Regions from separate parts of the Acetoanaerobium sticklandii genome, predicted to be linked through region 1. Evidence: riboswitches for the same ligand, from Rfam matches in the RefSeq annotation. Region 1 holds a riboswitch; the other holds the start of a gene.
What was found. A riboswitch is a leader RNA that binds a small molecule or an ion and turns the genes downstream of it on or off. The one in region 1 is predicted to bind cyclic di-GMP.

Region 1 (15,597 bases):
ACCTTCTTTATAATAAGTTCAAATAAAAAAATAAGACCTTAATAGCAGAGGTCTTATTTTTATGGAGATTATTTATATAATGCGATTAGTTTATCAAATGCTGGTAGAGAATTTATTATTTTTTCATAAGATATACAATAAGATAATCTAAAATGTCCTGGACATCCAAATGCAGAGCCTGGAACTAAAAGAAGATTAAACTGTTTAGCATCTTCACAGAATTTTTTATCATCAGCAATAGGAGATCTTGGGAACAAATAAAATGCACCCTGCGGCTTTACACATTCAAAACCTATACTTACTAGGTGATTGTAAAGGGCATCTCTATTTTTCTTGTATACATTAACATCTACCTCGGCATTTAAGTTCTTTGCAACTACTCTTTGGAAAAGTGATGGTGCATTTACAAAGCCAAGAATACGGTTAGCAACGTTTAGAGAACCCATAACATCACTAAAATCAGCAATCTCAGGATGAACTACTAGATAGCCTATACGCTCGCCAGGAAGTGATAAAGATTTGCTGTATGAGTAGCCTATGATGGTATTTTTATAGTATTTTAGAAGACATGGAACCTCAGCATTATCATATACGATTTCTCTGTATGGCTCATCTGATATTAGGAAAATATCAATGCCAAGCTCTTCTTCTTTTTGCTTAAGCACTTCGGCAAGCTTTGTAAGAGCCGCATCAGAATAAATTACTCCAGTAGGGTTGTTTGGTGAGTTTACTATAACTATTTTAGTTTTTGGCGTAATAGCAGATTTGAGAGCTTCAATATTAGGCTCAAAAGTATCTATATCAGGCTCAACTACAACTAGATTTGCATCGTAGTTAGCTGAATATGCTCTATATTCTCCAAAAAATGGAGCAAATGTAATTACTTCATCGCCAGGGTTTAGAAGAGTTTTAAAAATTATATTTAGTCCTCCAGCTGCACCAACTGTCATTACAATGCTTTCAAAGCTGATATTCATACCGTGTTTTTTTGATTCATGCTCAGCAATTGTAGTTCTTACATCTTCAAAGCCGGAGTTGTTCATATAGCCATGAACATAGGTAGCTACTTCATTGTCTAATATATCTTTTATAGATTCTTTTATAACTTCTGGAGGCTCAACATTAGGATTTCCTAAACTGAAATCAAAAACATTTTCCTCACCATAAATTTTTGACAATCGTTTTCCTTCATCAAACATAGCACGAATTACAGAGCTATTTGCAACGAGTGACTGCATTTTGTTAGAAATCATTTTATCTCTCCTTTGTAATATGTAATATAATACGAAATGCATATAATTTAGAATATTTTTATTATTAAGTAAGTTTATTATAACAAATAAGCATTATTAAATCCATGAGATTATAAAAATGAATTTTTTTATGTAATTTTAAAAAAAAGTGTTTCAATTAATACTAAAATGGTATATATTAAAATAAGATAACAAATCTTGATGATGATGTTATCTAGCCCATAAAATAACCCCCCATTTAGGACCCTTTCCCCGAGGGTCCTACTTTTTTGCAAAGTTGTTGATTTTATAGCAATATATGGATATAATTATCTTCAAGAAGTAAAATTGTTTGAATTTTAAAAAATTTAACGCAAAATGATTAAATATTCTGTCAATGGACAGATTTAATCATAAAGAGGGGAGAATGTATTATGAGGGTTTACGAGAGTGACAAGATCAGAAACATTGCAATCCTTGGACATAGTGGGTCAGGGAAATCAAATTTGATGGAGGCAGTTCACTATACTGTCAAGCTTACAAATAGGATTTCTAAACCAACTGATGAAGCCAAGCTAACTTCTTCTATGAATCTACACTCACTAGAGTGGAATGATCACAAGTACAATTTTTTAGATACTCCTGGTTATTTTGATTTTGATGGAGAGGTTGTGTCTGCTATGGCAGCAGCTTCAGGCACAATTATAGTAGTAGATGGAACCACAGATTTACAAGTTGGAACCGATAAGGCTTTAGAAATTACAGATGAATACCAAACTCCACGTTTTATTTTTGTAAATAAAATCGATAGTGAAAAATCCGATTACGACAAGATTTTAGACCAATTAAGAGAACGCTATGGCAAAAAGATTGCTCCATTTCATGTACCTTGGGGTAAAGCAGAAGCTTTTAAGGGCTTTATAAATGTAGTTGATATGTTTGCAAGAGAATATAATGGTAAAGAGTGTGTAAATGTAGATATGCCAACTGATATGGATGATATAATAGCTCCAGTAAGAGAAATGCTTATGGAATCAGTTGCTGAATCCGATGAAGCACTTATGGAAAAATATTTTGCTGGTGAGGAGTTTACAACTGAGGAGATACACAAAGGACTTAGAAAAGGTGTATTAGAAGGAGATGTAATTCCTGTACTTTGCGGCTCAACAGCTAAAAATATCGGAGTTCATACTCTACTAGATATGATATGGGATTATCTTCCATCACCACTAGATGAAAAAGATATAAAAGAATCCGATGTGTTTGCAGGTCAAATTTTCAAAACTATAGTTGACTCATTTGTTGGAAAGATATCTTTTGTTAAAATTCACGAAGGACATTTAAAGCCAGAATCTGAGCTTTATAATGTTAAGAAAGGCCACAAAGAGAGAATTCCTAAGGTGTTTACCTTAGTTAATGGAGAATATAAAGAAATGTCCGAAGCAAGGGCTGGAGATATCGTTGCTTTTACAAAGCTTCAAGATAGCTCCACAGGTGAAACTCTATCTTCGAAATCAGGGCACGAGAGCTATGATGATTTGGTATTCCCAAAACCTCAGATGCTTGTTGCAGTAGAGCCGACTAATAAAGGGGATGAAGAAAAAATCTCTTCGGGACTACAAAGATTGATGGAAGAGGATCCTTCATTTACATGGGAGAGAAATGCTGAGACTAAGCAAACTGTTCTAGGTGTACAAGGTGAGATTCACGTTAACTCATTAAAGGATAAATTAAAAGATAAATTTGGCGTTGAGGTTAAGCTACTTGATTTAAAAGTTCCTTACAGAGAGACTATAAAGGGTAAATCCGATGTCCAAGGCAAGCACAAAAAACAAAGTGGTGGGCATGGACAGTATGGAGATGTTAAAATTAGATTTGGTCCATCATCAGAGCCATTTGAGTTTGCAGAGGAAATATTTGGAGGGTCTGTACCAAAATCCTATATTCCAGCTGTAGAAAAAGGACTTAAAGAATCTATGGAAAAAGGAATACTAGCAGGCTTCCCAGTTACAAACATCAAGGCTGTACTTTATGATGGCTCATACCATGATGTTGATTCATCCGAGATGGCTTTTAAGCTAGCTGCTAATATGGCATTTAAAAAAGGTATGGAAGAAGCTAAACCAGTACTTCTAGAGCCAGTAATGAAGCTTAAGATTGTAGTTCCTGAAGAATTTATGGGAGATATCATGGGAGATATCAACAAGAAACGTGGTAAGGTACTTGGTATGGAGCCTTTCAAAGGGACGAAACAATTAATTATGGCAGAAGCTCCACAATCAGAAACCTTTAAGTACGCTATTGACCTAAAGGCTATGACTCAAGGAAAAGGTTATTTTGAGATGGAATTTGAAAGATACGATGAAGTTCCTAGCCAGTTAGCACAGAAAATTATCGAAGAAAGAAAAAATGAAGAGCATTAAGAATATATTCAGATAGAAAACTAGAATAGATTTGAGAAATACAGATTCTTATGAAAGTTTAATTATAGTGAAAAGAGCTTGCGAATCCGCAAGCTCTTTTCAATGAAGTACTTAAAATTTTTATTTACCTAGTAAACTATTTCCACTGATTTGTCCTTCGCATCCCACTTAACATTGCCATTTAAAACCTTAGCAATTTCATTTACAGCTACAAAGATATCACCATCTTCAGTAATCACTGCTTTCGAATCTTTGTCATAGGTTTTCTCTGTATCTAAGTCGAATACTACAGTTTTTCCATTTTTGCTGATAGTAAGTTCTTTTTCGTTATTTGAAACTGAAACCTCTAGCTTCATAGCTTTTTCTATAACATCAAGTGAAACTAAAGCTCTACCTTCTTTTATAAATGGTTTTTTAGCTGCTTTTTCAGGCTTTCCATTATTCTTGATTTCGTCTTTACCTATTTTAATTTTTACAGAATTATATTCTGCTGGATTAAAGTTGAGTACTAGCTCAGTAAGTGTATTTGAGAAAGTCATTAATCTTTCTTCAACTCTACCTGGAAACTCTCTTTCTAGAAAATCTAGATTATCATTTTCTGTATGCCAGATTTCACCGTGTTTTTCGGTTTGAGTATATCCATCCATATCACCCAAATGCCAGTTTGTAGCTTCAAAGTATCCATAAGGGATTCCTCTTTCAACAAAAGGAGCATGGTCACTCCAGTCTCCAGTTGTACCAGCTGGATAGTCTTTATTGTGTCCGGGGTTTGTTTCTAAATCAAGTCCAAGCTCTTTAGCAATTGCTAAGGCTTGTTCTCTTACAAAGCCTTTTTTGCCTAAATCACCATAAACATACATGAAGTCTCCAGCAAGCAGAGAGTCTAAGTTGATCATAGCTACAGTATTATTTACTTCAGCTTGTGTCATGTTTTCCGCATAGTATGAGGAGCCATTTAATCCACCATTTTTAATATTATCGCTATTTTTGAAGCTTTCTTCAGCACCAAAAGCAATAAATCTAACAGTATAAGGAGTTTTAAGGTCTGATATTTTTTCAGCAGTTTCAAGCATTACAGCAACTCCAGAAGCATTATCGTCAGCACCTTTTCCAGTATTGTTTTTTGAATCGTAGTGAGCTCCTATGATGATTTCTCTTTTAGATTCACCTGGTTTTACTGCAATAACATTATATGATGTTACAGTATCATACGGTTTATCGTCTTTTGTTCTTTGAATTTCAAAGCTTTGGAGCTTAGTATCATAGCCCAAATCCATAAATACATCTTCAATATAGTCTTTTGCATCATATTCGCCATTTGTTGCTTGAGTTCTATCACCTATTTCGTCTGAAAGCTCAACAACATGCTTATAAGCAAGTTCTCCTGCATCGGGATCTTTCGTAAGAGCATTTGAAAAAATTGGTGTGACGATAATTAGTGAAGCTAAAGCAAACGCAGAAACTTTTTTCATCATATAATCAATCCTCCTATTTGTAAAATAACTTCCTTATTATAAAGATAACAAGGTAAGCATGAACCATTAGCAATTTTGATTGCAATAATAGATGGTTCATAATATATTTACCCTAAAGTCACTTTAATAAAAATTATATTCAAGTAATTTTTTGAGATTTAAAATTCTTCGATTACAACATCAGAAGGAACTTCGAATTCTGAGTCGTTAATATCTCCTACTTTTAGCTCAGTGACTTCAATAGTCATCTCGCTACCATCCACGCCTTTGCTTACCATTTTCATAGTTATGCCATATTTTTTGCTAACCCAAAGCTTCACTTCTTCATTTGTAGCTTTGTCTTTTGATAAAATAACTGCGCAATTTTCGCCTAGTATTTTCTCATCCCCTACTACCTCAAAGGTCGCAGTATCTACTTGCTCATCTACTGAAGCAATATCAGTCATGCTGGTATCAGGCATGAACGATGAGTCGCCAGAATCTGCTTTGAATCTCATTCCAGTTTTTTCAGATGCGCTATATGTGATGAATTCACCTGTTTTTGAATCTATTATGTTAATCATTTCGTCGCCATCAGCAACTATACTGCTTTTCACTTTATCTCCTTTATGCCAAGTTTTCATCTGACTTTGCTGGTCTGCCATTGTAAAGGTCTGTGCATAGTAAATACCATCTTTAAATGCATTTTCTCCTTTTTTAAATAATTCTGCTAGGTCAGCAGATTCTTCTTCAGCTGCTGGTTGTTCAGCCTCTGGAGCAGCTTCTTCCTTTGTAGTATCTGGGGCTGGAGCTTCTTCCTTAGGGGAACATCCAGCTAATACAGATGTACCTAATATAGCTGATAAAAATAATGCAATTGCAATCTTTTTCATTATCACAACCTCCTTTTATACTATTTTAATCCTATGATAGATAAAATGCTATAATAATTGAAGATAAAAAGGTATAATATATAAAATTAAGTAATCAGTCGTATATAAAACTAAGGAGGGGGAACTATGCAAGAGAATTTTGAGTTTTGTTCAGTTGACAGTGTATATCTAGCGCAAAAATATTCTACACCGCTTTATGTTATGAGCCAGGATATAATAGAAGAAAAAATAGATTATATTAAGGTGAATTTTTTAGATAAATACCCTCGTACATATGCATATTATGCTAGTAAGGCTTTTTTGACTAAAGCAATGGCTAAAATAATTAAAAAATCAGAAATGGGTATAGATGTAGTATCTTATGGAGAGCTATATACGGCATTAGATGCTGGAATAAATCCAGATAAAATAATGTTTCATGGAAACAACAAATCAAAAGATGAATTGGAATTTGCATTAGAAAGAGGAATAGGAAGAATAGTAGTAGATGGAATAAGTGAGCTAAAGCTATTAATAGAGCTTGCAGGAGAAAGATTTACTGCAAAAATTTTACTTAGAATATCTCCAAATGTGGAGGCACATACTCATAAATATATAAGTACAGGACAGCTAGATTCAAAATTTGGACTTTCTTTTGCCAGCAAAGACTTAGATGAAGCTATAGAACTGGCAATTAAATCAGAGCATATTGATTTTAAAGGCTTTCATTTTCATGTTGGCTCACAGCTTTTTGACAATGAGGCCCATGTAGAGTCAACAAAAAAAGCTATGGAGCTTATTAAAGAAATAAAAGACAAGTATGATTATGAAATAGAGGATTTAAATGTCGGGGGGGGATTTGGAGTAAGATATACGGCTGAAGATGAACCTATGCCACTTGAATATTTTACAGATGCAATTATGGAAGAAGTAATAGCTTTAATTGATAAATATGAGATAATAAGACCGAATATTTTTATAGAGCCAGGAAGATATATAGTAGCTGAAGCAGGAATTACTCTTTATACTGTAGGTAGTGTAAAAAATATTGAGTCAGTTAGGAAATATATATGCATAGACGGAGGTATGGCAGATAATCCAAGACCAGCACTTTATCAAGCCAAATACAGTGCTTGCATAGCAAATAAAATGTATGATGAAGATACTGAGCTAGTAACAGTTGCTGGAAAGTGCTGTGAAAGCGGAGATATATTAATTTGGGATATTAATCTTCCTAAAGTAGAAAGAGGAGACATACTAGCAGTTATGGGAACTGGAGCATATAACTATAGTATGTCGAGCAACTACAATAAGCTTGCAAAGCCTGCAGTGGTTATGATTCATGATAAAGAAGACAGACTGATAGTGCAAAGAGAGTCCTACGAGGATTTACTTAAAAACGATTTAGGTTAGGAGAGATAAGTGTGAACTTACTAGTAACAGGTGGAGCTGGATTTATTGGCTCAAACTTTATTAAATATATGCTAAAGCATCACGATTACAGAATAGTAAACTTAGACTTACTTACTTATGCTGGAAATCTAGAGAACCTAGAGGATATAGAGGGAGATGCTAGGTACAAGCATATTAAGGGAGATATTTGTAATAGAGAGCTAGTAGAAAGTATTTTTAGAAGATTTGACATAGATATGGTGGTTAATTTTGCCGCAGAATCCCATGTTGATAGAAGCATAGAAGACCCTGAAGTTTTTCTTAGAACAAATATAATGGGAACTCAGGCACTACTTGATATTGCTAAAGATTTTTGGAAAATAGATTTATTTGATAAGTACTGCAAAGAGTATAAAAAGGGCGTTAAATTTGTTCAGGTATCGACAGATGAGGTTTATGGCTCTTTAGGTGAAACGGGACTTTTTAAAGAAACAACATGCCTAAATCCCAACAGTCCCTATTCGGCTTCCAAAGCTTCAGCTGATATGATAGTAAGAGCATATAGTGAAACCTATGGACTTCCTGTTAATATTACAAGGTGCTCTAATAATTACGGACCATATCAATTTCCTGAAAAGTTAATTCCTCTAATGATAAATAATGCGATAAATGATAAACCTCTTCCTGTTTATGGCGATGGGAAACAAGTGAGAGACTGGCTTTATGTTGAGGATCACTGCAGTGCTATTGACTCTGTGCTTCATAAAGGAATGCTTGGAGAAGTTTATAATATTGGTGGGAATAATGAAAAACAAAATTTGGATATAGTAAAATTGATTTTAAATGTGCTAGGAAAAGATGAAACTTTAATTACTCATGTAAAAGATAGATTAGGACACGATAGAAGATATGCAATAGACAATACAAAAATAAGTACAGAGCTAGGATGGGAGCCTAAATACACTTTTGATGAAGGTATAAAGCTAACGATAAAATGGTATTTAGACAATCCTAGGTGGATAGAGAAGATTATTTCTTCAGAATACAGAAATTATTATAGCAAAATGTATGAAGGAAGGTAATTGTGGATTATAATTTAAAGAAGTTATTTTTTATAAATGCTTCTTAGGCTAAAAATTGTTATACGAATTTAATAGTTAAGTATTTTTATATCCTAGATTATTAGCATCTACACAATATGTAGATAAGAAGCTAATGATATAGGATATTTTTTTGAACTTTTTTCCTACCTTTTCAAAAATAAATGCATATTGTATAGTAGAAACAGAACATATGTTCGATAGTTGTACAGAGATAGGAGGTAAGGAAATGGAGACAAATACTTACGAAGATATAGAACAAGCGCTTATAGGCTATAAGGAAGCTACTGCTACTTGGGATAAACAAGAATATCTAAGACAGCTTTTAGCTTACATTACTCCTCTGATAAAGAAAAAAATAAGACACTATTTTGGATATGTAGATGAGGATTTACTTCAGCTAGGATATGTTAGGACTATTGAATTAATTGATAATTATGAACTGGAAAGAAATATATTATTTATGGGATATATGAAAAGAATGCTAGGATGTTATTACTATGATGAGAAAAGAAAACAAGCTAAGGTAGCGGATTTAGTAGAATACGATGAGACCTTTATGGAATCAGATTATGACCATGGTTATTTCGATATCGAACTAGAAGATTTATTAAAGGGTCTTTCATATAAAGAAAGATATGTAGTTGAAAGGCACATTATGGAGAAGAGCTTACTAAAAAATGTAGCTAAGGAACTCGATGTTTCCTATGTCTATGCAAAAGAATTAAAAAGAAATGCTATAAAAAAGCTTAGAGTTTTAATTTGTTTATAGTTTAACGTAAAATAATGTTATAAACTATGTTTTAATATACTTATTCAGGGTATATTTAAAGTAACTAGAATTAGTAATATATTCGTACTCCTTTAGTTAGAATTTCCCAATTTGTATGAAAAAGGCAAACTACAGGAAACTGTAGGACGCAAAGCGAGGAGTCTAAGACTGAATACTAACTCAGTTATGATAGTCCAGCCGCCATATTTTTTTATATGGCGGCTTTTTGAGTTAAGATAAGTTATGATTGTCCCGTTGCCATCCAAAACTTGGTTTTTAAGTTTAATGGATGGAGGTGTCAAAAATGAGAAAAAACAGAAGATTCTTAGCAATTATCATGGTATTAGCATTTTTAGGCTGGTCATTTAACGCTCAACGAGTATTCGCAGATAGTGAAATACCCCCTGAAATTCAGCAAGAAGAACAAGAAGTAGTTGATGAGGAACAAAACGAAGAACAACCGGAGAATAATTTAGAGCCTGAGAATGAAGAAGAAGTAATAGAAGAAGAACCTTTTGAAGAAGAGGAAGTAATAGAAGAAGTAATCGAGGAAGAAATAGTGGAGGAAATAATTGAGGAAGAACCTATTGAAGAAATAGTAGAAGAAGTTATTGATGAAGAGATTGAAGAAATTATTGAAAATGAAGAAGTACCAATGTCTTTAATGAAAGCTCCAGAAATCCTTGATGTAGATGTTCAGTATTCAGGACCAGCAGCTCAGCAACCAATAGATGAAGCTAATTTTAAGCTTGAAGAAACTGGATATGAAACTGAAAAAGTTGATGATTCTCCAAGAGGTAGTGGAACTATTTCATTAGATAATGAAGAATTTATTAAGTGGTTTGTAAGTGAAGATGCGAAGTATCTATCTTGGGAAACAAGCTCATCAAATGTAACAGTATATAAAGTATATGTAAAAGGTGGACAAGGAGAAGACGGAACTAAAGGTTATCTATATGTTTATGATCCTACAATCAGTTCTGATAGTGGATTGCATCCAGCAGTAAATAAGAATGATAGTATCGCTGCTATTAGCCATTTCTCTTTCTTATTTGGATTAGTGATACCAGAAGATCCTGAGGACCCAGAAGACCCTGAGGATCCAGAAGACCCTGAGGATCCAGAAGACCCTGAGGATCCAGAAGATCCAGAAGACCCTGAAGACCCTGAAGACCCTGAAGATCCAGAAGACCCAGAAGATCCTGAGGACCCAGAAGAACCAGAAAACCCTGAAAACCCTGAAGAACCTGAAGAACCTGAAGAACCAACAGTTCCTGAAGATGATGACGATGATGATGATGTAGTAGTAATTGAAGAAGAGGAGACTCCTTTAGCATTACCAGGAGAACCTGATGTATTTGTAGCAACTGTAACTTCTATAAATACTCCTGAAGAAATAGTAGAAGAAGAAGTTCCTCTTGGAGTACCTCAAGTCGAAGAACCTGAAGAAGAAATAATAGAAGAAGAAGTACCACTAGCAGCACCAGAACTTCCTAAAACAGGTGGATTTGCACCAGAACTTCTATATGCTTTAGGCTTAAGCTTAATTAGTGTAGGATTTAAGTTTAGAAAATAAATTTTAAAACTATCAAATCTTATTTAACACAAATATAATTATAAATTAAATTTTAATCGTTAAACTGCTCAGCTTTTAGAGCAGTTTTTTTTTCATGTTTACAAAATATAGAAAAAAATTATTTACTTTTGAATTTTTTTAATATAGAATTGTTTTAGTGATTAATAACTAGTTAATACTACATAACAAAATAGTTATTTAATCCTACTTAATGAAAAAGGCAAACTATGGGAAACTGTAGGACGCAAAGCAAGGAGTCTAAAGCTTAGTTTTAAGCAATGATAGTCCAGCCGCCATATTTTTATGGCGGTTTTTTTATTGGCTTAGACAAAGCAATGATAGTCCAGCTACCATCTAACAAGCTTATTTAATTTAGTTTAAAGATGGAGGGAATGTATGAGAAAGGTGAAAAAAAACAGATTATTAGCACTGTTATTAATGGGATCGTTGCTATTTTCTAATTATGGGATAATGGCATACGCAGATGAAATTCCTACGGCACAGTCAGATAGCGGTGTGACACAAGATGGAGGGACACAAGCACCATCACAAGATGAAGGAACACAAACGCCATCACAAGATGAAGGAACACAAACGCCATCGCATGATGAAGGAACACAAACACCATCGCAAGATGAAGGAACACAAACACCATCGCAAGATGAAGGAACACAAACACCACCGCAAGATGAAGGAACACAAGCACCATCGCAAGATGGAGGATCACAAGCACCATCGCAAGATGGAGGAACGCAAACACCACCGCAAGATGGAAATCCTCCTCAAATAATAGAAGTAGAACCTGCTAAGGTTGAGATTGTGGATTATAAAGAAACACAAAATGTCGATAAAAATGGTAATAAAATCATAGCAAAGGAAGTTGAATATAGCAATACAGGAACAGAAGGTGAAACGATTACTGAAATAGTTCCAAAATGGGGAGATTTTAATGATGAGGAATATGAAACAAAAGTATTTGATTTAAAAAATACTAAAGATTCTAAAGAAGATGTTACGGCGTATTGTAATGATATAGATACAAACCTTAAAAATAATTCAAAGTATTCAGTGCAAGAATTACCTCAAAATAGTAAAGATATTAAAACATCTGAGAAATTAAGAGGAATAGTTTTAAATGGTTATGATCCGAATACAAATATTGAGACTTATAGAAGTGAATTATTAAAAGATGCATCAAAATATCTTACACAAAATCAAATAAATAATTTAACAGAAGAAGATGCTATCGCAGCAACACAGATGGCAGTTTGGAAGTTAGATAATCCTAATAAAAAATTTGTTGATTATGATTGGGAAAAAGGTTTTTTAGGGATAAAAAAGAGAGTTGAAGATGAGAAAGTTGTTAAATTAGCAGAGTACCTATCTAAACAAAAAGAAAGTGACCCTTCTAAAAATAATCTTAAAATAGAAGCGAAAGCGACTGATGAAAATACTGCCGTTAAGTTAGAAAATGGTGAAGTATCAGTAAATTATACATACTCTATATTAAATAGAGTAAATGAGCAAGTACAGACTTTCTTAGAAGTATTCGTAAATGGAAATCAGCTGGATACTAACGCCTATACGGTAGTGGATTTAGGAAATGGTAATAAATCTTTGAGCTTTAAGAATGCTATTGAAGATAAAACTAAAAATGCTGAGATTGAAGCAAAAATTGTAATAAAAGGAACATATGCAGTTGAAGATGTATATGACTTAGTGCCAACAAAGGATAATAAAAACACTCAAAGACTTGTTAGTACACCAATGCTTATGAGCTACAATTTACCAACATTAAAACAAATGTTTAAAATAGAGTACACTGCACCAAAAGTAGAACTAGTAGACCCGGATGAACCAGGAGAAGATGAGCCAGGAGAAGATGAGCCAGGAGAAGATGAGCCAGGAGAAGATGAACCAGGGGAAGATGAACCAGTAGAAGATGAGCCAGGAGAAGATGAACCAGGAGAAGATGAACCAGTAACACCAGGTGGCGGAGGAGGAACGACTAATCCTCCAGTTGTAGAACCGCAACCAGAGCCTACTAATCCAACACCACAACCTACAACTCCAGTGGCACAAAATGACAATGACGACGATGATGAAGATATAGAGGATGAAGCTACACCTCTTGCAGCACCACAAATTATACCAGTAGCTTTACCTGTAGCTACTCTAGCTTCAGCAGAACAAACGGAAGAAGTAATAGATGAAGAAACTCCTTTATCTGCTCCGCCAGTTATGGAGACTGAAGAAGAAATAATAGAAGAAGAAGTTCCACTTGATGCACCAGCACCTGTTCTTCCTAAAACAGGAGGATTTGCACCAGAACTTCTATATGCTTTAGGAGCAAGTTTAATAGCTACGGGATTAAAGATTAGAAAGAAATAGTTTTCGAAAATGAACATTAAATATTTTATGTTTAAATAAAAAAACTGCTCATAAAGGGCAGTTTTTTTATGGGAATAATTTAGTTTGATTGGATTGAAAAATAGGTTATTTGTCTATGAACAGAATAGATAATTACTTTAATACTTATATATTTTTATTGCTTTAATCAACTTGATTTAAGAGCATGGGCTTATATTGTTCTTTAAGCCCAGAATATATTATTTCGTTTGGTATTAGGAAAACAGGAGTGCCTGTAGCATAGGGAGCTATTTCATAAATGTCAAACTGAATGTAGAGATTTCCATCTTCTATATAAAATTGCGGCATTTGACTTATGCTTACAAATCTAAGATTTTTTTCTTGGAAATATACTTTTCCAGAAATATCTTTTTTTATTTGATTTGTAATTTCTTTGTTTATAACGTTTTTATAATCAAAGTCAGATTTGAATAAATCTTCTAAGCTCAATTCTTTTCCAGAAGAAGTATCTATATTGTAAGTAGCCAAGGCAGTTACAGGATTTGCTTTACCTGTGTTCTGCGTGTATGTGGCAACCATACTCAATATGTTTTGATTTGAGGTTTTTATCTCGAAATCAGTAGTTACAGAGTAAGGAACAAACGATTCAGCTTTTGAGTTTGATTTTGATAGTGATTTAATATTGTTCATGTAGTTGTATACTTGATTTTTTAGCTTTAAATTCAAAGCTGCTTGAGTATTTTGATTCTGAAGATTTGATATGACTGGGTATTTAATATCATAAGAAAAGGCTTCAGTTTCTCCAAAATCACTTTCTATCCGTATTTCAACTGGCTGAGGCAAAGAGGCAGTAGCTTTTGCATCGTAGCTAGCATTTTTTTTAGAAGATGTTACTGCATTAGTAAAGCTTTCAGGTTTTTCAATTACCGAGCAAGCAGTTAGTGTGACAACTATGATGGTAATCATATTTAATAAAAGTAATTTTCTCACATTAATGCCTTCTTTCTAACCTTATATGTTTCTATTATATCAAAACTAAGTACTTTATTACATTATAATCTTTAGGACTTAATGATTAGTTACATATTCTTTAAAGAAAAATGACAGTAAATATGGTATGATATTTTTGGAAAGAGGTGAAGCTTGTGAGGGTTTTAGATGTTGTATTTGATAATCATCCTATATTTGATAGCAATACTATTTCTTTTGAAACAGAGGATAAAAAAATTCTAGATACTATTATTTTAGCTGGGATTAATGGTTCAGGTAAAACTACTCTGCTTTCTAGTATTTTCAAGACATTTAAAAAGCTAGAGGATAACAAATTCTGTTTAGATGAAAAAGATACAGTAAATTTACATTTAGATATAAATGAAGATGAACTTGAGAAAGCACCTAAAATGATTTATCTTCCATCTGAGGTGAGATTTCAAAGTATTCATAACTCCAATCAAGCTGATGAGATACCTCTTGCCTATTGTATTGATGATAAAAGCACTCATGATATAATTTCATATATCAAGCAGGCTTTTGATAAGCAGATTTTTTCGAATCCAGAAACAACGGTAGGAAAGAGTATAGATGCAGTGTGCGATGAAATAAATTCTATTTTTTCAATTCTAGATATGGATGTTTATTTGGTAGGAATTAAAGACCCTAAAACCAAGATGCCGCTGTTTAGAAATGAGTCAGGAGTAGAGTTTGATATTAACGGGCTTTCATCTGGAGAGAAACAGCTGTTTATTAGGCTTTTATCTCTTAAATCTCTAGAGCCTGAAGGTTGTGTGATTTTGATAGATGAGCCAGAGATTTCGCTTCATCCATCATGGCAGCAAAGAATAGTTGAAGTATATCAAAATATAGGTAAAGATAACCAAATAATCATAGCTACCCATTCTCCACACATTATTTCATCAGTGAAAAGAGAATCACTCAAAATTCTATCTAAAAAAGAGAGATGGGTAAAGGTAATAAATGGTGAGAATCTAGATGAGACCTATGGTGTTACAGCAGATATGATATTGCTTGATATCATGGGACTTTCGACAACTAGGCATCCTCACATCCAAGAGAAAATTGATGAGTTAAAAAGCATGGTTAGAAATGAGCTTTACGAAACTGAAGAGTTTAAACTATTATATGAAGATATTACAGGAGTCATAGGGACAATAGACCAGGATATTTTACTGGTTAATATAGAAATAGCTAGAAGAAAGGGACTAAAAAATGCTGGACATTAAAAAGGCAGATCCTCCAGATTTTTTACTAGAATTTATAGAAGAAAAGTCTAATGCCAGTTATAAGAATATGCGTGGAGATATGAGAAAGGATTTACGTCATTATATTGCATATAATGAGCAGTGCAAATCTTCGAGATGTTTTTGCGCTTATTGCGAGAGAGAGATT
Region 2 (15,597 bases), 500 kb from region 1:
AAAATCCGAAACAAGAGCTACTTCAAGAGTACTTCCTGCATAAAAAACAGCTATTTTATCTGCAATATCAAGCGCTGACTTTATGTCGTGAGTTATCATAATTACGCCTTTTCCTTGATTTGCAAGTTCCTTTATTTGATTTTTAGTTTCTTCAAGTGCCTCAGGGTGAAGGCCTGGTGTTGGTTCATCTGCAATAATCAAATTTGCTTCTGGTCTTATTGAGGTAGATATCAAAACCCTTCTAAGCATTCCTCCAGAAAGTTCAAAAGGATATTTAACTTCATCTTTAGATTTTAATCCATATCTTGAAAATAACTTTTTCTGATTTTTAGATGCATCTTTTTTGTCCATACCTATCTGGACTTGCTTACCAACTTTCATAAGAGGGTCTAGATAATTTACTGATTGAGGAATAAATGTTATCTCTCTTCCTCTAAGCTGTTTTTTTCTTTTATCGTTAAGCAATTCTCCATTATAAGCTATATTTCCGCTTACAATTGCGTTGCTTGGCAATATACCTAAAATAGCATGAGCAAGCAAACTTTTTCCTGAACCACTTGAACCAACTACAGCTACTATTTCACCTTTTTTCACTGTGAGATTTAAATCGTGGATTACATTTAGCTCAACTTGCTTTAAATTTTTTATATATTGATTAAATGAAACACTTAATCCACTTACATCAAGTAAAACAGAATCAGAATCTTCTATTTTAATTTCATCTATATTCTTATCCATATTATTATTTTCTTTGTTAATGTCTTTAGTTTTATTAAAAAAATTCATAAGCTCTCCCCTATTCATGAGCACTACTAGGATCATACAGCATTTTTAAATTTTCACCTATCACATCAAAAAGCTTTACAACTATAATCAATGCTAACCCAGGAAAAAATGCAAGCCACCACATACCTGTAGATAAATACATCATTGATTCAGATAGTATTATTCCAATTGCTGGCTTATGTGGAGATAACCCAAAGCCTAAAAAAGTTATAGCAGCTTCGTGTAAGATTGCATGAGGAAATAATAATAAGTAGCCTATTAGTAGCTGAGGAACTATATGAGGCAATATGTGCTTTGTAGCTACATACCAGCTTGTTTTTCCCATATGCCTAGAAATTTTGACATAATCAGAGGTCTTTATTTGCAGTATCTCAGCTCTTACTATTCTTGTAAGAGTCGGCCAGTGAGTTACTGCTACTCCAATAACTACGCCTTTTACTCCTCCACCAAGAGCAAATGATATTAAAATTAGAAAAACAATGTGAGGCATTCCTAAAAATAAATCTATAAACCAGCTAACTACTAAATCGCATTTATCGTTAATGCTTGCAATAAGCCCCAATATAGTCGCTAAAACTACACTTATTGTTGCAGCTAATGCTCCCACAGCAACACTTAGTCTAAGTCCCTTAATAGTCCTTGTGAACATATCTCTTCCTAACCAATCAGTACCGAAAATATTATCAAATGATGGCGCGAGATTTTTAGCATTTAGATTAGTGGCAATATTTGAATCTGGCAGTGCATAGCTAGCAATTAATACACTAAGTAATATCAATATTGACAATCCAATTACTCCAAAAGTATACTGCCTTCTATTAATAGTGAATTTTTGTTTTTGCTTTTTTTTGTTTGCTGTATTTATTGCATAATCACTCATGATGCACTAATCCCCCTCATTCTTGGATCTACAACCTTGTACAAAATATCTGCTATTAGGTTGCCACTAAATACAAATATTGCTGAAAACAGCACTATTCCTAAAAGCAGAGGTACATCCCCTCTTAGTCCTGCTTCTGTTATGGCTGAGCCTAATCCTGGATAGGAAAATATTTTTTCTGCCAGTATAGAGCCACCAAATAGCTCTCCAAAATAAGCAAACTGAAGTGTAATAGCAGGAAGAGCAATATTTCTTATACCATGATTTTTTACAATTTCCCAGTCGCTTTCTCCTCTGGCTTTTGCAAATAAAACATAGTCACTATTAAGTACCTCTATTAGCTTTGTTCTAGTATGCATTGCCATATTTGCCACTCCTAAAATACTAAGGGTGAGAGCCGGAAGTATAAAGTGCATGAACTTGTCAGCAAGTGTTACATCTGTTTTCAAAACTCCAGCAGGAACTGCAAGCCCTATAGGAAGAATTCCCAGCCATACTACAAAGACTATTAGAAGCAAAAGTCCAAGCCAAAATGTAGGGGTAGATGCAAGAATAAAGCAATACCATTTAATTACCTTATCTATCCATGAACCTTTTTTCACAGCCGAAACTATCCCTAAAATAAAACCAAGTATTCCAGAAATGGTCCAAGCTGTTCCCATAAGAAGTAGTGATGCTGCAAATCTTTCAGAAATAATTTCTATTACTGGTCTTCTATATATTTTTGAATCTCCTAAATCTCCTCTAGCTACGGCGCTAGCCCATGAGAGAAATTGCTCATGAGCTGGCTTATCTAGTCCCCAATATTGCTCAATCTTAGCTCTTTGCTCAGGGCCGACATTCATCATGTCAGCCCCAATATATGCCTTAACCGGATCAATAGGAGAATTCGAAATAAGTACAAATGATAATGCGCATAATGCGAATAATAGACTTGTAAATCTAATCACTTTTTTTATAATAAAGGTTAAGACAGAGTTATTATTCATAATATTGTCCTTTCAGCTAATCTATCCATTTCCACTGCTCTATATTGCTGGTTAACGGCCAGCCATGTCCATGTGGCTGTATTTGTTGCTTTCCAATATCAAGCTTATCATTAACTAAATACAAATGACTTCTATTAACTAGCCAAACCCAAGGAATGTCCCCTTTACCGCTAAGGCCAGTTTCACCATCCCATTGTGCTTTTTTCCAGTATTCATTTGCTTCTTCTTCACTTCTGGCTTGAAGAGCTTTTTCCATATACTCATCTACTTTTTGATTTTCGTAGTAGCCAGGATTGTACCACTCAACTCCCTTCATCTTGCTTGAGTAGACATTGTACATCTCAAGAGGGTCTTGACTTCCCCATCCCATGAGTATCGCATCTTTATGTAAAACTGCTTCTATTTCATCCCAAGTTTTAGCCTCTATTACTATATTTATTCCTATTGGTTTAACCATGTCCGCTACTACCATAGCAAGCGACTGTCTTAGCTGATCCCCTGATGGGTATACTAGGTTAAATTCAGCTTTAATGTTGTCTTTTTCCAAAATTCCATCGCCATCAGCATCTATCCATCCACCGTCAGCTAATATCTTCTTTGCTAAATCAACATCATTATCTGTCGTTACAGTTTCTTCATTCCACCATGGCATCTTGTCACAAATACTATACGCTTTAGTTCCATAGCCTTCTAATACACCATCTACTATCGCCTGTCTATCAAGGGCAACATTGATTGCTTGTCGAATAGCTAAATCAGAGGTAACATCATTTCCGATTGGATTTGAATCTGCATCAACTTCCCCACTTTTTACTGTAGGAAACATTATTCCTCTATTGTCTACACTTGAAACCTCAGTAAGCTTCATTCCCTCTATTTTTTGAGATGCATAGCTTGGAGGTATAGCTGTCATGTCAAGCTGACCTGCCTTTGCTGCAGCAAAAGCAGCATCTTCTTCTAAAAATAAAAATGTAATTTTATCGAAATTAGGTTTTTGTCCATAATAATTCTCATTTGGTTTAACTATTATCTGCTGTCCCTTATCCCACTGAACAAGAACTAGTGGCCCTGACCCTATAGGATTTTGATAATATTCACTAGTATAAGATTTTTTTGGAACAATACCAGTTGCAATTAAATTTGATATAAATGTCGAGCGTGGTGATTTAAGTTTAAATTCTAAAGAAAAATCACTTTTACTTGTAACTGAATCTACAAATGTTAAATCAACTGTTGATGATGATTCCATTAACTTTTCGAAAGTAAAAACAACATCTTCGGATGTAAGTGGCTGTCCATCAGAAAATTTAGCATCCTCTCTTATACTCACTGTCCAAGTTAAGCCATCTTCACTCACCTCGTAACCAGTTGCTAAATCATTTATTATATTCATATCTTGATCTCTTTTTAAAAGTGTGCTTTGGAAAAGAGGCGAGCCATATCTTCCCCATCCGTTTATAGGATCAAACCCACCATCTGGCTCTGAGCCTAGAGCTAGCACTAGCTCTTTTTTCGCTTCTTTTTCCTCAGATTGTGAATTTTCTGCTTGCTTACTACTACAACCTCCAAGTAACAAGCTAGATGCTAGCATAGTAATACATAATAGTGAAATTGCTATTTTCTTCACGATAACCCTCCTAAATTTATTATTAGTAAAAAGCATAAAAAAGCCATGAACACTAAAGTATTATAAAAATACAATAGCCTTCATGGCTTGATTTTAAAGTATTAATTAAAATCTTTGCAGCTTCATTCTGCGGTTAATTTAATTATACACCGAATAATTATTCATTTCAATAGGAAATACAATAATTAGATATAAAATTAACAACTTATATATTTACTACATGTTTTAAATCTATATGAGAATATATGCTCTCTTTCATTTTTACTAAAGCTTCAAGAGCCTCTTTTGGCAGAGCATCCCTTCCGCATAGTTCGATTTCTTTATTCTTAATAAAGTTTATCCTATCTTGAATTCTGTTATTTAGTGCCTCTAAGTATTTTTTATCCGAAAGATTAGGAATAAATCCAGCAAGTTCTTGTATCTGCATACCAAAGATTTCATTCCAAGAAACAAAATTCGCTTTATTATCTACTATATCCTCTAATATCCCCAAGGTTATTTCTTTAGGAATTTTCTTGCCCATAAAGCTACCCGTATTAATAATATAGCACTCAACAGCTCTCTTTTCAAATAGCTCTTTAAATTTAAGGTAATCATCTGATAAAGGATAGGTTCTAAAAGGATTGGCATATGGCTCAATAACTAAAGCATCTGGGTCTACTCCTTGTAGTAACCTTTCTGCACTGCTTCTTTTTGTTGCAAGAGTTGCTCCCATAGTAGCAGCTAATATATTATCAGTAAGCTTAAGTACTGGAGGTAATGTTTCGTCCTTCATAATCCAAAATATAGCATTTACTGGATTTTCAAACTTATCTAATCTATTAGTAGTCCAAAGCTTTGATTTTATTGCTCTTCCGTTACCGTTTCTTATATCTTCAGTTACTAAGGTTTTATTACCTTTATCATCTATCGTAACTCCACAATTTTGAGCTGTAATTAGATATTTATTATCGTCACAGCCAGCAGGATAATCCTGAGTTTTATCAAAATATGAAGGCTCAAGTGCAACAGAGGAGCCATCTTCAACTGAAATTACAAATGCATCGTCATGAAGCACCATAACCTCGTATTTTCCATCGTGCTTTGCATGAGTTAGTGTGGATTTGCCTGAACCAGATAATCCAAATACACCTGCAACAAAATTTCTTCCATCCTTTAAGGTATATCTTTTTTGCCCAGCATGACATGATGCAAAGCCATTTCTATTGGCGCATCCCCAAGCCAAGGTTAAAGTTCCTTTTTTATGCTCTCCAAAATATCTCATACCTAAAAGCGCTGCGCAATTGTGGTTTGGATCAAATATTGTAAGCCCAACAGGATAATTTTCATTTTTCCAGTCTGGATCTGAAAAAACATAGATGTCCCCTTCGTTACCTATAGCTTTCGATTCCTCATACATCCTTATATACTCTTCGTTAAACTCCTGAAAGTTTAACAGCCAGTTGTAAGCTATATTTTCATGGCCCTCAGGAATTAATAAATGAGCTTTTATCATAAAATCTTTATCTAGTCCAATACAGGCTTGAGCATGGTAAAGTTTTTTTGTTCTAGTTTGATATATTGCTTCTCTAACTACAGCACTATACTCATCTTCACTAATTCCAGGACTACCTAGAATTCTTCTTGCTTGAGCACATCTTGCACTTACATCCCCATCGTTAAAAAGCAATACCTTTGAATCTTTATCTAAGCCTATTTTTTCTGGCTCGTATACAGGCATATCTGTAACTACAGTTCCAGGCGAATTTTTTGCCAATTGATATGCTTGCTTCAAGTTTTCAATATTATGAACGTTATTTCCCCAAAAAGCTGATTCTATTGTAGTTCTCATTCTAGAAAATACCGTATTGCTTGAGGTAATTTCACTTGTATTCCATTGATTTCTCGTAGACATTTCGGCCTCCTAAAATAACCATATAAATTATTTTTTCTGAATTACGAGTATTATTGTAATACAATTAGTTTAAAAGTGCCATACTTTTTTTGATATATTTTTATTAGGATAACACAATGGAAAATAAAAAGCCTATCATTGCAAGATTTTCATCAGTTTATGAATTAAAAAATTTTTTATCCTGCGTTTTTTCGTTAAAAAAAACTCAAACTTCTAATTTATACATATAATGTATCCAATTAGAAATTTGAGTTTTTGGTGTACTACTTATTTATATAAACTTTTGGTATAATATGCTCTGCAATTTTAATTAGCCTTCTTCTTAGCTTATCCGTCAATTTGTTTTCAAATCTTAGCTTGTCAATTGCCTCAGTATCAAACAACAATCCAGCAATATGCTCTACGATTCCTTTATCTGCATAATCGATTTCAAGATTATTGCTGATAATAAAACCACTGTCTATATTCACAAGCCTGTCATACAATCGATTTCTAAAGCTTAAATCATATAGCTCTCCTATAAAATCATGGCAATATGGTATCTGAAAGTCCAAATATTCCTTAGAAACCTCATAACCATTTTCATTAAATTCTTTTGAAATATCAAGTGCTTGTTTATGAAGACGTTTGAGATTTGATTCGTAGTCATCTTTTAGCCAATGTCCATATAGTCTACAATTTAGAGGTCTAACTTCATAAATTTTACATCTCTTGGTTTTATCCAAAAAAGGACATTTATTTCTCTTTTGATATATGTCTAGATAATATACCATAATGGCTTTTTTTAAATCTGGAGTAAACAAACTATTTTCAAGTAAATAAACATAAATATTTGCCGCCTCAGTGAATGAAGCTCCTACGGATTCGCTGCAGCAATTGGCACAGCTTTTACAATTTCCTGGAAGTATTTGACTATATATAGCTTCTAGTTGCTTATTTATTTCTTTCTTATTTTCATAAAAACTACTTATCAATATCTCATTTCTCCTATTCTCTAATCGGTAACTAACCGCTAACTAATTATAGCAATTCAAGTTTACTGATAAATCTCTAGCTCTTTGCTGTATTAACAATAAGAACTTCCTCATCTAGAAATTTAGATTTTTCCAATGTATTAAAAATCTATCTACTTCAGCCGTGGTTGACTTATTAATTAAATTAAATGGAGTATCGACTGCTTCTACTCTTCCATTTATCAACACCATAGCTTTACTTGCAAGTCTAAATATATCCCTAAAATCATGGCTTACTACAACAGCTGTGGTATTTGTATCTTTAATTATTTTATTAATGTCATCAATCAATAGCTCTTTTGTTGGAACGTCTAAAGCTGAAAATGGCTCATCCAAAAAAATTACATCTGGTTCAATCGCAAATGCTCTAGCTAAGCTTACTCTTTGTGATTCTCCACCTGAAAGTAAGCGCGCTTTTTGATTTATTAAGTGTGAAATCCCAAAGCTAGTTAGCCATCTATCAACTTTATCACTTATCTCTTTTTTTGATTTTCCTCTTATCTTTAAACCTGAAGCTACATTTTCATATACAGTGGTATTTAAAAGTAGAGGATCCTGAAAAACAATAGCTATTTTTCTTCTTATATCTAATGATATATTAGATCCAATTACCTTATTTTGAAATAATATTTCTCCAGATGTAGGCTTCTCCAAAAAAGATAGGACTTTTAACAAGCTGCTCTTACCTGAACCATTTGGTCCTACAAGCCCTATTACCTCACCTTTTAAAAGAGAAAAATCGATGTTATCAAGTATTTTTTTATTTCCTTGCTGCCAGCATAAATTTTTAGCTTTTAACATCAATATCCTCCTATCTTTTTTGCTGAAGCACTGTAAGCCATAATGTAGTCAAATAAGAAACTAGAACTAAAATAGCGCTAAGAGCTATTGCTACATCAAAGTTCCCTTTTGATACTTCCATAACCGTTGCCGTAGTAAGAACTCTAGATAATCCTTTTACATTCCCCCCCACCATCATTGATGCTCCTACCTCTGAAACAACGGCTCCAAATCCAGCAATCACAGCAGCAAGCAGAGAAAATCTAGCTTCTTTTAGTAAAAACCATAAATACTGTAACTTAGTTGCTCCCAAAGCTTTGATTTGAAGTCTAAGCTTTGGATCTACTTGAGAAATAGCAGCACTAGTAAGTCCTACTACTATAGGTGAAGCAATCACCGCTTGAGCAATTATTATTGCAGTTGGAGTATAAATAAGATTAAGTGAGCCTAAAGGTCCCGAGCGCCATAGCAAAATAGAAATCCATAATCCAGCAACTACTGGTGGCATTCCCATTCCTGTGTTTACTATACTCATTAAAAAATCTCTGCCAGGGAATCTTTTTAATGCCAGCACCGTTCCAAAGGGTATCCCTATAATCAAGCTTATAAGCGTGGCTGTTCCAGATACTTGCAGAGTTAAAAGAGTGATCCTAAGTACCTCAGGATCACCCGTTAATATCATATTTATCGCTTTTTTAAGTCCCTCAATAATCAAATCCATTAAATCACAGCCTTATTTTCCTATTTCTTCCTCTGTTTTTCCTGCATCCTTAAAGAATAGTGGCTCACCATATTCATCCATGCCAAACTCTCCAATTATATCCTGAGTTTTTGAATCTATCATAAACTCCACAAAGGCTTTAGCTCCATCAGCATTCACTTTAGGGAATTTTTCTTCATTCACTTGCATTACATGATATATGTTTAACAATGATTTTTCACCTTGAACAGCTATCTCTAATTGTAGATTATCCTTTTGAGCTAAAAATGTAGCTCTATCAGTCAAAGTATAGCCTTCCTTCTGGGAAGCAATATTTAAAGTTTGTCCCATTCCTTGTCCTGTTTCTTGATACCATGAACCTTCATTTGGAATATTAATATCTTTCCATATTCCTTTTTCTTTTTTGTCGGTTCCTGAATCGTCTCCTCTTGATACAAATATAGATGAAGTTTCAGATATTGACTTAAAAGCATCTGCTACTGATTTTAGGTCTTTAACCTTAGCAGGGTCACTTGATGGTCCAACCAATATGAAATCATTATGCATTACAAGCTGATAATTAGTAACAGCTCCACTTTCTACTAGAGGCTTCTCTGATGCTGGAGCATGAGTAAGAAGCACGTCTGCTTCACCCTTTTCTCCCATAGCAAGCGCTTGACCCGTTCCTACAGCAATTGTTTTTACTCTATATCCAGTTTGCTCTTCAAACATAGGTATGAGTACATCTAGTAACCCAGAATCTTGAGTACTAGTTGTCGTTGCTAATATTATATCTGGATTTTCAGGTGTTGTCACCTCTTGATTGGCTTGCTCAGGTGCAGGCTCAGCTTCAGGCGTAGAAGTACATCCGCTAAGCATAAGTGCAAATACCATAAGTAAAGCCAAGCAGGTTTCTTTAAAAAATAGATTTCTTTTTTTCATAAATAAATTCCCCCTTAATATGTATAAATATTCGGATTTCTTATCTTAAGTTTAATTTGAGTTTTTATAATTGTCAATAAATAGTTAGGTTGAGTTAGTTTTAGTTAGTTTTATTTTTTTATATTTTAATATTAAAATATTTTTTTAAATATTTTTTACGTTTTAATCTAAATGTAATGTTATTTACTTGAAAATTTTGGTATAATAAGAATATAAATAGTAAATTGTTTTTACGTGCGATTGATCTATTAGATCTCTCCTCACGACAATGGCAAAGTAGTAGAAATGCTATGACGCAAAGCTATAGGGCCTTACCGTAACTGGTTGGCAGCCTAGCTACCGAAAAGGAGTTTTTATTATGAAAAAAAATTTAAAACAGTATTTATTAATTGCTTTATCGATTGCTAGTGTAACCTTTCCCAATCTAGCTCATGCAGATGCAAAGATAATAGACGAGAGCGATGTTGCTAAAGGAATAATCAAAGTCAATTACTCTACAAATTATCAATCTAAATATAAATTAGCAATTGAAAAAGATGGGCAAAAACAATATTTTGATTTAGCTGCTAATACAGCTCAAAGCTTCCCTTTAATTTACGACAACGGAAGCTACACTATAAAAATAATGCAAAACACATCAGGGAATAGCTATAAATCAGTATACACTCAAAAAATCGACGCTTATATAGCAGATGATACAGCTATGTACCTTGTTTCAACTGCTACTGTTAACTGGAGTGAGCAAATGATGGCAATAAAAAAAGCTGAAGAGCTCACAAAAAATCTTCAAACTGATAAAGAAAAATTTGATGCTATATACAATTATGTTATTAAAAATTATAGCTATGATTATAATAAAGCAGCTACAGTTAAACCAGGATATATGCCTGATATAGAAAAAATTTATGAATCAAAGTCAGGTATTTGCTATGACTACAGTGTTTTATTTGCTTCTATGCTAAGAAGCCAAGGGATTCCCGCCAAGGTAGTAAAAGGTAGCTCTACCTTAGTAAATGAATACCATGCATGGAACGAAGTGTTTATTGACGGAAACTGGATTATAGTTGATACTACAGTAGATGCAGCCTACAGCGCTTCAAAAGCTCCTATAGCTACTATAAAATCCTCAAATCAGTATACTAAAACCTCTGAAATATAAGTAAAAAAAGGACTGTCTGGAAATATCAGACAATCCTTTTTTTAGTTTACATCTTTATCTCTAAGTGGTGGTATCACAATTTCTACTACAGCTCCACCTTCATCTGCATTATAAGCCTTGAGTCCCCAGCCATTTGACTCTGCAATGCTTTTTACTATAGATAGTCCAAGTCCAGTGTTGCCTCCTTTACCTTTGTAAAATCTGTCAAATATATACAGCTCCTCATTATTTTCAAAGCCTCGTCCATCATCTTGAATTTTTATTATTATATGACCAGTTTCGATTTCAAAGGATTCAATAGATATTTGAGATTTTGCATATCTTAAGGCATTTGAAAGTATATTTGAAAAAACTCTGTCTAATCTATCATCACTAGTTCTAACCACAATATAGTGAGCAATATTATTCTTAAAGGTTATATTTTTCTCTTTGGCTAGAAGTGTAAGCCTTATTATTATCTCTTCTACAGCTTCCCAGAGATTTATTCTAATGGACTTTTCCTCACTCATAAGATTTTCCATTTTACTAAGGTAAACAATTGAGTTAACTGTATCTCTAAGCTTCTTACTTTCATCTATTATTATATCCAGACCTTCATCAACCATGCTCTCATCCATTACCTTGTCCTTGATAGCCTCTGCATATCCTTGAATAGACATAAGTGGAGTCTTTAGCTCATGAGAGGTATTTTGGAAAAATTCTTTTTGCTTCTTATCATATTCTTTTAGCTTGTATGCCATTTTAAGAAAATCCTGATTGATTTCTGCTAGCTCATCTTTTGTTTTTATTTCTTCCCAGATGATTTCATCATCAGTAAAAGAGAAGGAGGCTATATTTTTCTTTAGTTTATTTATTGGGCTTATTATTCCTCTTTCAAAAAATATAGAGATTATACTAGCAATAAAAAGTGCTATTAAAAAACCTAAGAATACAGATCTATTGATAAGAGCATTTATTACACTTAAATCTTCTTTCTTAGCAAGCATAACAAGATAGCCTAAAGTCTCTTGGTCTAAAGAGGAAATCAGAGGTCTTTGCTCTACATAATATTTGGTCTTGTCTATCTCTAAAGGATTTATAGGTTCCTGCTCTGTATTATAGGATTGAAAGATGAGGTTTTTGTCTACATCCATTATTATAAAATGAGTCGTTGCAAGTCTATTATGAGCATAACCCATGCCTTTTGGGAGAATAATTTCTGAAATGCTAAGAGCATTTTCTCCAAAAAAATTCTTACTTATTTGGATTTTCACATTAGGGCTTCCATCAACAACAGTCATTTCAATTTTTTGATCTATCACCATGTTTATTTGCTTGGCTACTACGTCAGCGTCTTTTTTGAGATCCAGCCTTGTCTGCCTATTGAGGATATCGTTGAAGGACATTTTTGAAATGCCCATAAATACAAATGCAGTTGCTAATATAATGATAAAATAGCTCTGCATTATTTTTTTTCCTATTTTACTCATTGTCATCTATCCTATATCCATAGCCCCAGACTGTTTTTATTACCACTCTTGATTTTGCAGTCTTAAGCTTTTTTCTAAGCCTTTTTATAGTATCATCGACGTTTCTATCATAACCATCGTAATCATATCCCCAAATAGACTCGATAATTTGTTCTCTAGAAAGAGGTAGATTGATATTTTTCATCAAAAATTCCAGTACCTCGTACTCCTTTATAGTAAGAGGTATGTCTTGCCCCATACATTTGACTATTCTTCTTTGAACATATATCTCCAAATCCTTTGTTTTCAAAATTTCGTCATTATGCTCTGAGGATTTAGTCGTTCTTTTTAATATGGTTTTTATTCTTACGACTAGCTCTCTAGGAGAAAAAGGCTTTGCAAGATAATCATCTGCACCTAGCTCTAGTCCGAGTATCCTATCTAGTTCATCGCTTCTTGCTGATACAAAAATTATAGGCACTTCACTAATTTTTCTAATTTCCTTGCACAAATCCAAACCATCTAAGCCTTGCATCATTATATCTAAAACCAGTAAGTCTGGCATAAATTCTCTTATAGCTGATAGCACGCCATCTGCACTTTCAAAGGTAGTTGTGTTATATCCTTCCTTTTTTAGATACATCTCGATTAAGTCTCTGATACGCTTCTCATCATCTACTATGAAAATATGCTTCATAATTACCCTACTTTCTTATAGTTTTTTCTGTAAACAAAAAGCTGCCACTCTATGTGGGCAGCTTAGGAGGGTGAAGTATATAGTATTGGCAGGTTAAGCCAAGGGTTTGTAAAATGTTCCGATGCAGCTAGCTGCATCGGATTTACATGAAAAAAGGGGTGGGTTGTAAGGTTGTGTTTCATTCCTTATTGTTATAATACTTTAGATATATGGTATAAATTCGTGCAAAATGTGGAAAAAGTTAGGGATTTACTTTTTATTTTTTGCAGTTATTCTTGCTCTTTGAGTTTTATCCAAAACTTTCTTTCTGATACGCATTGATTTTGGTGTAATCTCAACAAGCTCATCTTCATCTATAAACTCAAGAATTTCTTCAAGAGACATTCTTTTAGGTGGAGAAAGTCTAAGCGATTCATCTGAGCCAGATGCTCTCATGTTTGTGGCTTGCTTTCTCTTACATACGTTTACATCTATATCCCCTGATCTTGAATTGCTTCCTATAACCATCCCTTGATATACTTTTTGTCCTGGATCGATAAAAAGAATACCCCTGTCTTGTGCATTAAACAACCCGTAAGCAACTGCTACTCCATCTTCAAAAGCTACTAATGAACCTTGACTTCTAGCTATTATATCACCCTTATAAGGCTGATATCCATCAAATATAGTGTTAAGTATACCGTTTCCTTTTGTATCAGTTAAAAACTCAGATCTATAGCCTATAAGTCCTCTAGTTGGAATAGAGAAATCAAGTCTCACATATCCACCTTTTGACTGTTGCATATTGATCATTTCGCCTTTACGAGTTCCCATCTTTTCCATAACCGGTCCCATAAAATCTTCAGGAACATCTATTACGGCTCTCTCCATAGGCTCTAGAAGCTTTCCATTTTCATCTCTTTTAAATAAAACCTCTGGTTTAGAAACTTGAAGCTCATAGCCTTCTCTTCTCATAGTCTCCATCAGAATAGAAAGGTGAAGCTCTCCTCTTCCAGATACCTTGAATGTATCCGCTGTATCCATTTCCTCAACTCTCAGAGATATATTAGTATTAAGCTCTTTCATAAGTCTGTCTCTTAATTGTCTAGAAGTTATAAACTTACCTTCTTGACCAGCAAATGGACTGTCATTTACAGAGAAGTTCATTGCTATAGTAGGCTCAGAAATTTTTACAAACTCTATAGTTTCTTGTACCTCTAAATCAGTAAGAGTGTCTCCTATATGAATTTGCTCTATTCCGCTAAGAGCTATTATGCTTCCCATTTTAGCTTCAGTAACTTCAACTCTTGCAAGACCATTATATTCATAAAGCTTACCTATTCTAACCTTATGCTTTTTCTCAGGCTCAAGATGATTTAGAAGCATAACATCTTGGTTTACTTTTACAGTCCCTCTTTCTACTTTTCCTACTCCTATTCTTCCTACATATTCATTGTAGTCAATAGTAGTAATAAGAAGCTGAACAGGTCCATCAAGCTCTCCTTGTGGAGCTGGAATATGCTCTAATATAGCTTCGTACATATCTTCCATAGTATCTTTCTTTTCATTTATGTCAGTTGACGCCCAGCCACCAATTGCAGAAGCAAATATAAACGGAGACTCTAAATATCTTTCGCTCTCATCTAGCTCTAATAGAAGCTCTAGAACCTCATCAACTACTTCTACCGGTCTAGCCTCTGGTCTATCGACTTTATTTACGCATACAAGTACAGGCAAGCTAAGTTCTAGAGCTTTTTTAAGAACAAACTTAGTTTGAGGCATAGGGCCTTCAAAAGCATCTACAACAAGAATAACTCCATTTACCATTTTAAGTACACGTTCAACTTCTCCGCCAAAATCAGCATGGCCTGGAGTATCAACTATATTTATTTTCGTACCTTTATAGTCGATAGCTGTATTCTTTGACAAGATAGTAATTCCACGCTCTCTCTCTAAATCATTAGAGTCCATTACTCTTTCTTGTACATGCTGATTTTCTCTAAATATTCCACTTTGTTTTAGTAGAGCATCTACTAATGTCGTTTTTCCGTGGTCAACGTGAGCAATTATTGCTACATTTCTAATATCGTTTCTAGTATTCAAATTTACACTTCCTTCATTAAATTGAAAAAACTGGTCATTCCAGTTAAAACTACGTCGCACTTTTTACAAGCCTATATTATACCATAGGATTATCTTGCTATAAAGAAATATTTAGTTATCATTTTCCTTTTTTATTTCATCAATTACTTTTCTTATAATGTCATAAGAAAATCCTTTATATCCTAAACTCTGTGCAGTTTTGGAAAGTCTCTCATCAAATGGCTTGCTCTCAGATAGAGATTTGAATTTTTTAAATCCATGATAGCTTGCATTTTCAAGCTCCTTATCATCGTCTATATAAGTCTGTGCCTCTTCTATATCATTTTTCGAAATACCTTTTTCCATAAGCTTAGATACCATTTGCCTCTTTGACCATTTTTTTGTACTTGCTTTATTCTTTGCTATATCAGTTGCCAATTTCTGATCGTCAACAAATTTATAGTTTTCTAAAAATTCAAGTGCATTTTCTATTGCTTCTTCACAAAACCCTTCTCTTTTCAATGTGCTTTTTATCTGCATCTTAGATTTAGAAGACCTGCTAAGTATATCTAAGCCTCTTGATTTCGCTCTTTTAATTTGGTCATTTTTCACCATTTCGTC

Region 2: linked by a shared signal. The riboswitch ahead of CLOST_RS04580 (transglutaminase family protein) and the one ahead of CLOST_RS02320 (thioester domain-containing protein) in region 1 are both predicted to bind cyclic di-GMP.

The regions. Positions count from the first base shown of each region.
Region 1 is NC_014614.1:504,046-519,642, forward strand. It holds gene gcvPB (aminomethyl-transferring glycine dehydrogenase subunit GcvPB) at 1-13, shown strand, start outside; gene CLOST_RS02280 (pyridoxal phosphate-dependent aminotransferase) at 69-1,253, opposite strand; gene CLOST_RS02285 (elongation factor G) at 1,667-3,655, shown strand; gene CLOST_RS02290 (M20/M25/M40 family metallo-hydrolase) at 3,784-5,130, opposite strand; gene CLOST_RS02295 (DUF4412 domain-containing protein) at 5,289-6,002, opposite strand; gene lysA (diaminopimelate decarboxylase) at 6,129-7,394, shown strand; gene rfbB (dTDP-glucose 4,6-dehydratase) at 7,406-8,455, shown strand; gene CLOST_RS02310 (sigma-70 family RNA polymerase sigma factor) at 8,703-9,245, shown strand; cyclic di-GMP riboswitch class I at 9,359-9,451, shown strand; gene CLOST_RS14070 (hypothetical protein) at 9,550-10,821, shown strand; cyclic di-GMP riboswitch class I at 11,031-11,119, shown strand; gene CLOST_RS02320 (thioester domain-containing protein) at 11,218-13,212, shown strand; gene CLOST_RS02325 (DUF3298 and DUF4163 domain-containing protein) at 13,375-14,157, opposite strand; gene CLOST_RS02330 (AAA family ATPase) at 14,337-15,431, shown strand; gene CLOST_RS02335 (retron system putative HNH endonuclease) at 15,418-15,597, shown strand, end outside.
Region 2 is NC_014614.1:999,812-1,015,408, reverse strand. It holds gene CLOST_RS04625 (ABC transporter ATP-binding protein) at 1-786, opposite strand, end outside; gene CLOST_RS04620 (ABC transporter permease) at 797-1,666, opposite strand; gene CLOST_RS04615 (ABC transporter permease) at 1,663-2,655, opposite strand; gene CLOST_RS04610 (ABC transporter substrate-binding protein) at 2,672-4,282, opposite strand; gene CLOST_RS04605 (phosphoenolpyruvate carboxykinase (ATP)) at 4,488-6,176, opposite strand; gene CLOST_RS04600 (YkgJ family cysteine cluster protein) at 6,440-7,150, opposite strand; gene CLOST_RS04595 (ABC transporter ATP-binding protein) at 7,265-7,990, opposite strand; gene CLOST_RS04590 (ABC transporter permease) at 8,001-8,690, opposite strand; gene CLOST_RS04585 (ABC transporter substrate-binding protein) at 8,703-9,611, opposite strand; cyclic di-GMP riboswitch class I at 9,872-9,955, shown strand; gene CLOST_RS04580 (transglutaminase family protein) at 9,970-10,770, shown strand; gene CLOST_RS13510 (sensor histidine kinase) at 10,812-12,239, opposite strand; gene CLOST_RS04570 (response regulator transcription factor) at 12,232-12,915, opposite strand; gene typA (translational GTPase TypA) at 13,165-14,997, opposite strand; gene CLOST_RS04560 (regulatory protein RecX) at 15,109-15,597, opposite strand, start outside.